One region of the Halomonas sp. AOP12-B1-6 genome, then DNA from elsewhere that is predicted to be linked to it. Evidence: predicted binding sites of a transcription regulator. Region 1 holds the regulator's gene; each other region holds the start of a gene.
The links. The regulator LexA, encoded in region 1, represses DNA repair genes until DNA is damaged. The targets are predictions, from matches to a motif close to TACTGTNTANNTANACAGTA.
Positions count from the first base shown of each region.

Region 2: recN (DNA repair protein RecN) is a predicted target of LexA. The motif match lies at 1,499-1,518, and genes of this name have one in related genera.
Region 3: ACT3TR_RS01555 (LexA family protein) is a predicted target of LexA. The motif match lies at 1,224-1,243, and genes of this name have one in related genera.

Region 1 is NZ_JBQSYK010000005.1:294,752-298,031, forward strand. Features, by position in the region: gene purU (formyltetrahydrofolate deformylase) at 18-872, shown strand; gene lexA (transcriptional repressor LexA) at 975-1,652, opposite strand; gene ACT3TR_RS15690 (TetR/AcrR family transcriptional regulator) at 1,931-2,608, shown strand; gene ACT3TR_RS15695 (L,D-transpeptidase) at 2,586-3,122, shown strand; gene nagZ (beta-N-acetylhexosaminidase) at 3,224-3,280, shown strand, end outside.
Region 2 is NZ_JBQSYK010000006.1:57,489-60,768, forward strand. Features, by position in the region: gene dnaK (molecular chaperone DnaK) at 1-589, opposite strand, end outside; gene grpE (nucleotide exchange factor GrpE) at 726-1,367, opposite strand; gene recN (DNA repair protein RecN) at 1,566-3,239, shown strand.
Region 3 is NZ_JBQSYK010000001.1:345,926-349,205, reverse strand. Features, by position in the region: gene ACT3TR_RS01560 (Y-family DNA polymerase) at 1-741, opposite strand, end outside; gene ACT3TR_RS01555 (LexA family protein) at 756-1,199, opposite strand; gene glyA (serine hydroxymethyltransferase) at 1,469-2,734, shown strand; gene ACT3TR_RS01545 (glycosyltransferase family 32 protein) at 2,797-3,280, opposite strand, start outside.

The sequences.
Region 1 (3,280 bases):
GGTCAAGAGTAGCCCACATGTCGCATTATTATCGTTTAGTTGTTTCTTGCCCTGATCGGGTGGGTATTGTTGCACGCGTGTCGAGCTTTATTGCTCAGCAAGGCGGGTCGATTACTGAAGCCAGCCAGCATTCGGACCTAGAGACCGGCCGCTTTTTTATGCGTTATGAAATCTTGGCAGACTCAGTAGGCATCTCGGTAGAAGCGCTGCGTGCCGCCTTTGAACCGGTAGCCCGAGAATTCAGCATGCAATGGGCATTGGTTGATACTCAAAAGCGTCGGCGCGTAGTGCTGATGGTGTCGCGAGAATCGCACTGCTTAGTAGACCTTCTTTATCGCTGGCAGTCGGGGGAGTTGGATTGCGATATTGTCGGCGTTATTTCCAATCATGACGACTTGCGTTCGCTGACGCAGTGGTACGGAATTCCTTACCACCACGTGTCGGTAGACCCTGACGATAAAGAGGCATCATTTGCGAAGGTACAGGCTGAAATCGATAGCGCGCAGGCGGACTGCATCGTACTCGCACGCTATATGCAAATCCTACCGCCCGAACTGTGCGCGCGTTATTCAGGCAAAGTGATCAATATTCACCACAGCTTTTTGCCCTCATTTGCGGGAGCAAAACCTTATCACCAGGCCTACCAGCGGGGCGTTAAGCTGATTGGCGCTACCTGCCATTATGTCACCGAGGAGCTTGATGCAGGCCCCATTATTGAGCAGGATATCCACCGTGTCAGCCACTGCCATACGCCTACTGATTTAGTGCGCTTTGGGCGTGATGTTGAGAAAGCGGTACTGGCACGCGGTTTACACTGGCACTTAGAAGACCGCGTGCTGATCCATGGCAATAAAACGGTGGTATTTAGCTAAGCGGCTTATCAATAAGGCTACTTTATCGCTATGAGGTGGCCGCTTTTGCGACCACCTCTATTAGGTTTGATGAAGGCATTGATAAATGACGTTATGCCTGGCTTAACCTAACGCCTGGCCATTGCCGCCGCGAATCACGCCAACGCCAACGCCTTCTATATCGAGCGACTGGGAACGTAGATCGATTTCAATCGGCGCAAAGTCGGCGTTCTCTGCGAACAGCGTGACCTGATGGCCTTGGCGCTTAAAGCGTTTAACCGTGACTTCATCATCTAAGCGGGCAACGACTATCTGACCGTCGCGGACACGCTCAGTACGGTGCACGGCCAGCAGGTCACCCTCTAAAATACCGATATCTTTCATGGATAAGCCACGTACGCGCAGCAAGTAATCCGCTTTGGGGGTGAAGTACTCAGCAGGCAGCGGGCAGTAGCGGTCGATATGCTCGGCAGCCAAAATAGGACTGCCGGCGGCAACTTCACCAATGACCGGCAGGCCCGCCTGAGCAGGCTCGATCGTGGCAGACAGCGTACTGACAGATGTGTCCAATACGTCTTGAGGCTCTTGGTTAGGCAAGCGTATACCGCGTGACGTGTTGCGAATGATGCGGATCACACCCTTGCGTTCAAGTGCGCGTAGATGCTCCTCAGCGGCGTTAGGTGAGCGAAAGCCGAGTGCTTTAGCGATCTCAGCGCGCGTCGGAGGGTAGCCAAATTCGCCCATGGTTTTAACAATAAAATCAAATACGTGCTGTTGGCGAGCGGTTAGTGGACGCGACATACCAAGCTCCAGAATTGTGAATAGACAGTCATAAAATGAAGGTAACTTAAACAGTAAGTGTTTAAGTATACAGTATGTGTCTCTGTCCAGTATATGGCCTTGTCAATACCAATATTTACCGCTCTGGGAGCTTCAATGATTTGAAACTAAGCTTTTTCTTATGCAGCTTTTCCTTATAAGTGCCGAGGCATTGTGGTGACAAATCAAGCGTTGAGACTACCCAGGTTATGGCATAGTATTTTGCGATGTTTTAAACACCTGTTTCTCTGGAGAGCATCATGGCTCAATCTGATACGGTGACCCGTATACTTGATACCGCTGAAGTGCTGTTTGCAGAGCGTGGTTTTGCTGAAACCTCGCTGCGCAACATCACTAGCAAGGCGCGCGTCAATCTTGCTGCTGTGAATTATCATTTTGGCTCCAAAAAAGCCTTAATTCAGGCTGTTTTTTCCCGCTATCTGGATCCTTTTACGCTGCGTTTTCACACTGCGCTTGATGAGCTTGAGGCTCAGCATGATGGGCAGGTGATACCGCTGGAAACGCTGCTTGAAACTATGGCAACGACGGTTCTTGCGGTGCCCGCTGAGCGTAATAGCTTGAAGGTCTTTATGCGCCTGCTAGGCTTAGCCTACAGTCAGGCTCAAGGGCATTTAAGGCGACATATACAGCAAGAATATGGGGATGTGTTTACGCGCTTCACTGAGCTAGTGCGCCAAGCAACCCCTGAACTGCCCGATGCAGAGCGCTTTTGGCGGCTACACTTCATGCTAGGCACTGTTATCTTCACCCTGTCAGGCCTTGATGCCCTGCGTGATATTGCGGAAAAGGATTACCACGAGCAGGTATCGGTGCGGGACTTAATCCGGCGCTTGCGCCCGGTAGTCGTGGCTGCGATGAATGCGCCACTACCCCCAACTTTAGAAGAAGGACACCATGCGAACGCCAAGGTTAGCTGAGCTACCCCCAACCGAGAACATCTGGCTTGAGATAGATACTACCGAGCAGCTGCTGCGCTGTTGGCGGGGGCCTAAAGTGCTGCATGAGTGCGCTATTTCTTCTGGCGTTGCCGGTGTTGGTGAGCATAATGGCAGCGGTAAGACGCCGCATGGCTGGCACTATGTGCGCGCCGCGATTGGCAGTGGCTTGCCCGAGAATGCGGTATTTCGTGGCCGCCGCTGGACTGAGGAAGTATTCTCGCCAGCGTTAGGCGAAGCCTACCCGCAGCGTGATTGGATTTTGACGCGGATTCTGTGGCTTTGTGGGTTAGAAAGAGGCGTGAATCGTGGCGGTCAGGTTGATTCGCAGCGGCGCTATATCTATCTGCACGGTACGCCTACCGATCAGCCGATGGGCGTCGCCGCTTCGCACGGATGCATTCGGCTACGCAACAGCGATTTGCTACATATCTTTGCATTGTCGTTGCCCGGCACCCCCGTTTGGTTGCACGGAGAAAGGCAGTGCTTTGACTAAACGACGCTGAGCTGTATTGGGGGCGGGCTTCAAATGCCCCCATCTTTGACACTGATAAACGATCGTCTAAAATCATTGCCCCTCTTATTGGACTTCTCACGATGACTCAACCTCTAGGCCCGGTCATGCTTGACCTTGAAGGCCAAGCATTAACTCGC
Region 2 (3,280 bases), on a different contig from region 1:
CACCCAGGTCATAAACCGCGATGGTTTTGTCGCCGCGCGACTTGTCCATACCGTAGGCCAGTGCGGCAGCGGTCGGCTCGTTGATAATGCGCTTAACGTCTAGACCCGCGATGCGGCCGGCATCTTTAGTCGCCTGACGCTGGCTGTCGTTAAAGTAGGCCGGCACAGTAATAACCGCTTCGGTCACCGCTTCGCCCAAGTAGTCTTCGGCGGTCTTTTTCATTTTCTTCAGCACTTCCGCACTAACCTGCGGGGGTGCCATTTTTTTGCCTTTTACTTCAACCCACGCATCCCCGTTGTCTGCTTCGGCAATTTTGTAAGGCACCATCTTGATGTCTTTCTGGACAACGTCGTCTTTAAAACGACGGCCAATTAAGCGCTTGATGGCATACAGCGTATTTTCTGGGTTGGTGACCGCTTGACGCTTGGCGGCCTGGCCGACCAGTGTTTCACCATCGTCGGTATAGGCGATGATAGAAGGCGTGGTACGACCACCTTCGGCATTTTCAATAACTTTAGCACTGTCACCATCAAGCACGGCCACACAAGAGTTGGTGGTGCCCAGGTCGATACCAATAATACGTCCCATAGCAATAACCTCGAATTTGGTAGTTATAAACAAAAAATTTAAAACATAACTGCGGGTTTCCCCGCGGGGTTGCCCTATATCTGGGGGCCGCCGCTAGCTTTTCAAGGGTTTTTTCACACCTTGTGTCACCAATTGCTTAATTGGCTTTCTGGCTCACGATGACCATCGCCGGGCGCACAAGGCGTCCGTTAAGCAAATAACCTTTCTGCATGACATCCATCACGGTATTAGGATCAAGCTCCGGATTGGGTACCATGGCCATCGCCTCATGCACTTGAGGGTCGAAAGGCTCGCCATGGGGCTCGATACTCTCAACGCCAAATTTGTTGAGCGCATCCAGCTGCATTCTTAACGTCATGGAAACACCTTCACGGTGCACATCGGAAGCATCTTCTTCCATGTTTTCCAGCGCTTTCTCAAGGCTATCCACCACCGGCAGCAGCTCTTTGACAAACTTTTCGAGCGCGAACTTGCGGGCTTTGTCGGCTTCTTGCTCGGCACGGCGGCGCACATTTTGTGCTTCGGCAGCGGCGCGCAGCGCTTGGTCTTTCGCTTCGGCTAAGCTTTGCTCTAGTTCATCAACCTTGGCGGCTAGCATTTCAGCTTCTGGGTTATCAAGACCGCCGTCTAACGGCTCGTCGTCGTTAATTAGCCCTTCCAGCTCGCCTTCCAGCAAACGCTCTTCGGCGGCTTTTTCAGCCGCCTGTTCAGCGCCGTCTGCTTCATGCTCGTGGCGGTTCAGTTCGTCATCCAACGGAGTTTGCGGTTCTTTCGCCATGTTGTGCTCCTAGAAAGTAAGGCGCTTCTACACCGAGTTGCGCGCAAAGAGACAAGTTCATAATTAGCTATGCACGCTATATGGGGGCCATAAACGCCATCTCAAGAGGTGCATTGAAGTGAGTTATTAACTACTGTATAAATCAACAACTATTGGATAAGTATCCAGCTTCTGCGCCGTACCGCCTCAGGAGGCGTCATGCTCACTCAGCTAGCTATTCAAGATTTCGCCATTGTCGATCACTTAGAGCTCGACTTAACCGGTGGCATGACCGCCATTACCGGGGAAACCGGGGCGGGTAAATCGATTCTCTTAGGCGCCCTCGGGCTGTGTCTGGGCGAACGTGCCGATGCCGGCTGCGTGCGCCACGGACGCGAACGCACCGACCTCTCTGCACGCTTCGACATTCAGCACCTGCCCGCCGCCATTGAGTGGCTAACCGCACGCGACCTGCCTTCTGAAGAATGCTTGCTGCGTCGCGTCGTGACCGCCAGCGGCCGCTCCAAAGCATGGATCAATGGTCATCCCGCCACTATCTCGGATCTAAAATCGCTCGGCGAACAGCTTATTCAGATCCACGGACAGCACGCTCACCATGCGCTAATGCGCGAAGAGACGCACCTTGCCTTACTGGATGATTATGCCGGTCTCAATAGCGCAACCTCTCAATTAGCGGAGACGTTTCGTGAGTGGCGCAACGCGCGCCGCCAGCTTAAAAAAATCAGCGAAGAAGGCAGTGAAGTAGAGGCCAAACGCCAGCTACTGCGCTACCAAGTTGAAGAACTTGACCAGTTGGCGTTAGCGGAAGGTGAGCTGGCAACATTAGAAGAAGAGCAGCACACGCTCGCCCATGCCGAAGAGACCCTGCGTGAAACGCAATTTGCCGCCGACTGCTGCGCCGGTGATGAAAGCGGCGCGCTGTCGTTATTAAATCAAGCCTTCGCGCACTTAAGCGCGCTGCCAGGCAGCGACAAAGGCACCTTGGCCAATACGCTCGCCATGCTCAGCGATGCGCGCATTCAGGTAGAAGAAGCGTCTAGCGAGCTAAACCGCCTCGCCAGCACCACCGAGCTAGACCCTGAACGGCTCGCCTGGGTTGAGGAAAGAATGACCGATGTCCATCGGATTGCCCGTAAACATCATGTTGCCCCTGAAGAGCTCTGCGCCCTGCATACCGATTTACAGCAAGAAGTTGCGCAGCTCAATGGAGGGGGCAATGATCTTGAAGCCTTAAGCGCTCAAGTCGTCGAATATCGTGAGCGCTATCGTCAAGAAGCCAAAAAAATTAGTGATAGCCGTCACAAAGCCGCGCTTCGCCTGAGCAAAGAGGTCCAGCAGCAGTTGGGCTACTTAGCCATGGGCAAAGCACGCTTTGAAGTAGGCGTCATTGCGAAAGATGCGCCTAGCCCAGAAGGACTGGACCGCGTGCAGTTTTTGATCAGCGCCAACCCTGGGCAGCCCGCGAGACCGCTCACCAAGGTGGCCTCCGGTGGCGAGCTATCGCGGATCAGTTTGGCGATTCAAGTGGTTGCCGCGACGCACTCAACCGTCCCCAGCCTAGTGTTTGATGAGGTAGACGTAGGCATATCGGGCGCCACGGCAGAAATTGTTGGCCAACTGCTGCGCAAGCTAGGCCAAAACGGCCAGGTAATGACCGTTACGCACCTGCCCCAGGTGGCGGCACAGGCGCATCAACACTTACATATCGAAAAGCAGGCAAAACGCGACACCACTCTCACTCAAATGGCACTGCTCGATGAACGCGGCCGTATCAGCGAGCTAGCGCGCATGCTTGGCGGTGTCACGCTCTCTGATCAAACGCTCGCACACGCCCGTGAGATGCTTCACGCCAGCCAACGTCCGACGCACTAATTGCTTTAAACGCACGCATTTTTCAACATTAGCGCGGCGCT
Region 3 (3,280 bases), on a different contig from region 1:
CATAATGCGCTGGCGCGGTAGATCCAATGCGTTCATTGTTAAGCATGGCGTGCCGCGTAGCTCAAGCGCCGTGCGCGCGAGTATTACTGAGAAACGCTTACGCAGCTGTTTTTCATCGCTTTCTCTTAATTCCCAGGCGGTCCTCACTCCGCCGATGGCTAAGCGCTCGGCCAGGCGATGCCCGACGCCCCACACGCGGCTTACCGGCGTGCGTTTGAGCAGCGCCTCTGTCGTGTGATCCTGCCCACCGAGTAGGCAAACGCCTTGGTAGTAAGGGTCTTGCTTGGCAACGTGGTTAGCCAGCTTGGCGAGTGTGTGCGTGGGGGCCAGCCCAACGCACACCGGCAGGCCTAAATGACGCCGAATGCGCTGACGCAGCTTCCGCCCTAGAGCGTCACATTGCTCTGTGGTGAAACTTTCTAAATAGACGAACATTTCATCGATTGAGTAGGGGGCAACGTCCGGGCAGGCATTGCGCAGTAGCTGGGTCAGCCGTGCCGACATATCGCCGTAAAGTTCGTAGTTAGACGACAATAGGTGGATGTCGCCACGCTGACGCAGCGCTTCAAGTTTAAACGCCGGCGTCCCCATGGGAATATCCAGCGCTTTAAGCTCGGCTGAGCGGGCGATAATGCACCCATCGTTATTCGACATAACACCGACAGGCCTGTCTTCAAGCTTAGGTTGAAAGATACGCTCGCAGCTGACATAGAAATTATTGGCATCGACCAAGCCAATCATCTTAAGCCCTCATTTCATCGCAAATATTCATGCACGACGGCGCGCACCACGCCCCATAGCTGGCAGTCGGTGCCTTCAAGCGGCAGGGGCGGGTAGTGCGGATGGGCAGAGCAAAGGTGCGGTGTGCCTTGATAGAGCGCGTAACGTTTAATCAATACTTCGCCGTCAAACATCGCCACCAATATATGTCCTAAGCGAGGTTTTACGCCGCGGTCGACAATCAGTAAATCGCTGTCAAAAATACCCCAGCCCTCCATGCTGTCGCCTGCGGCAGTGATATAAAACGTCTCGGTAGGATTTTTTATCAATCGTGTATTGAGGTCTAGCGTGCGTGGCTCGTAATCCTGCGCAGGCGAAGGAAAACCGCTAAACCCCGCTCGGCCTGTCAGCGTTAGATAAGGCTGCGGCTGCGATATTAACGGCAAGGTGGGGGTAAGTGGAGTGTGCTGACCCGGCATTGTCGACACCCTGGCTGATATGGTGCATGTATGGACATACAGTATTCGGTCTTGGCGACGAAAATGCAAGTCAGCAGGGATGAGGTGGGTAGCAACCTAAAGATTCGCGAGCTAAAGCGGTGTCTCACAAATGCTGCTACCAAGCCTTAAAGATGAATGCTGTGCATTAACAACCTGATGCGGATGCGATGAAAGTCGTGTCAGGCTGCGTTATGATAGCGCCCTCGCTTCTTCCATGATGACTCTTTCTCGTTACGAGGTGCCTGCCGATGTTCAGCCGCGATATGACAATTGCCGGATTTGATGATGTGCTTTTTGATGCCATGCAGAAAGAAGTAGCACGCCAAGAAGCCCACATCGAGCTGATTGCTTCTGAAAACTACGCCAGCCCCCGCGTACTGGAAGCACAAGGTAGTCAGCTAACCAATAAATACGCCGAAGGCTATCCCGGTAAGCGCTACTACGGTGGCTGTGAATTCGTCGATATTGCTGAAACTCTGGCCATTGATTACGCCAAAGAACTGTTTGGCGCAACCTATGTCAACGTTCAGCCGCATTCTGGCTCCCAGGCCAATAGCGCCGTCTTTTTAGCGCTCGTTAAGCCTGGCGATACCATTCTAGGGATGAGCTTGGATGCAGGCGGCCACCTGACCCACGGTGCCAAGCCAAGCTTTTCGGGCAGGCACTTCAATGCCATTCAGTACGGTTTGAATGAGCAGGGCTTGATCGACTACGATCAAGTGGCCGCGCTTGCTCGCGAGCACAAGCCGAAGATGATCATCGCCGGTTTTTCCGCGTATTCTCAGATCGTTGATTGGGCCAAGTTCCGCGAAATCGCCGATGAAGTGGGCGCTTACCTGTTGGTGGATATGGCCCACGTGGCAGGTCTTGTCGCGGCGGGTGTCTATCCAAGCCCTTTGCCTCATGCCCACGTCGTGACGTCTACCACCCATAAAACGCTACGTGGCCCGCGCAGCGGTGTGATTCTCTCGGCGGAAAACGACGCTGATATTGAGAAAAAGTTGCAGTCAGCGGTATTCCCGGGTGGCCAGGGCGGTCCTTTGATGCACGTGATTGCGGCAAAAGCGATCTGCTTCAAAGAAGCCATGGAGCCTGCGTTCAAAACGTATCAACAGCAGGTGGTCAAAAATGCTCAGGCAATGGCCAGTGTATTCATTGACCGCGGCTACGATATCGTTTCTGGCGGCACCGAAGACCACTTATTTCTGCTGTCGCTGATCAAGCAAGGTGTTACCGGTAAAGACGCGGACGCCGCTTTGGGCCGCGCCCACATTACCGTTAATAAAAATGCCGTACCTAACGACCCACAAAGCCCGTTTGTAACCTCAGGTTTGCGTATTGGTACGCCTGCGGTGACCACACGCGGTTTCGGTGAGCAAGAGTGCAGCACGTTGGCCGGTTGGATCTGCGACATTCTGGATGTATTAGCCAACGGCGAAGACACCAGCGCTATTGAAGCGCAGGTGTTGGACAAAGTAGCTGGGGTTTGCGCGCGACTGCCTGTTTATAAGTAAACGTCACGTTAGTGCGTATGTGAAAAGAGGCCCTGTTAATTCAGGGCTTTTTGCTTAGATACTTATGGTTCTTCTTGGCGAACAATACTCACTTTTTGTTGCTCTTTGGTCCACTTTCCCGCTGCTTTATCGATGTACTGAAAGTGCTCGTTAGTAAAGCTGCCTTGATTGCAGGCATGGCGGTAAGAAACCGTGGGCACCTCTTGTATGTTTAGCAATTGATTGAACACGCCTGGCCCGGTTAGCTCAAATACGTTAGTGAGCTGATTGTCTTTAATATTGTTATTAACCTGATTGATTAATTTTTCGAGATTCGGGTTTTGAGGCTTGCTGGCAATAAAGTAATTACTGAAATCCCCGCGCCGCGTGACGACGTACAGCTCCTCCGTATTCCTGGCTAACGTATCGCTTAACGGCCAAATAGCATGGGCATCGATATCTAAATAAACGCCGCCATATTCTTGTAGCACCAGCAGCCGCCAGAAATCAGCCTGTGCAGCACCTATCTGTAATTTCAAATAGTTTTGAGTGATTTCACTGTCATAG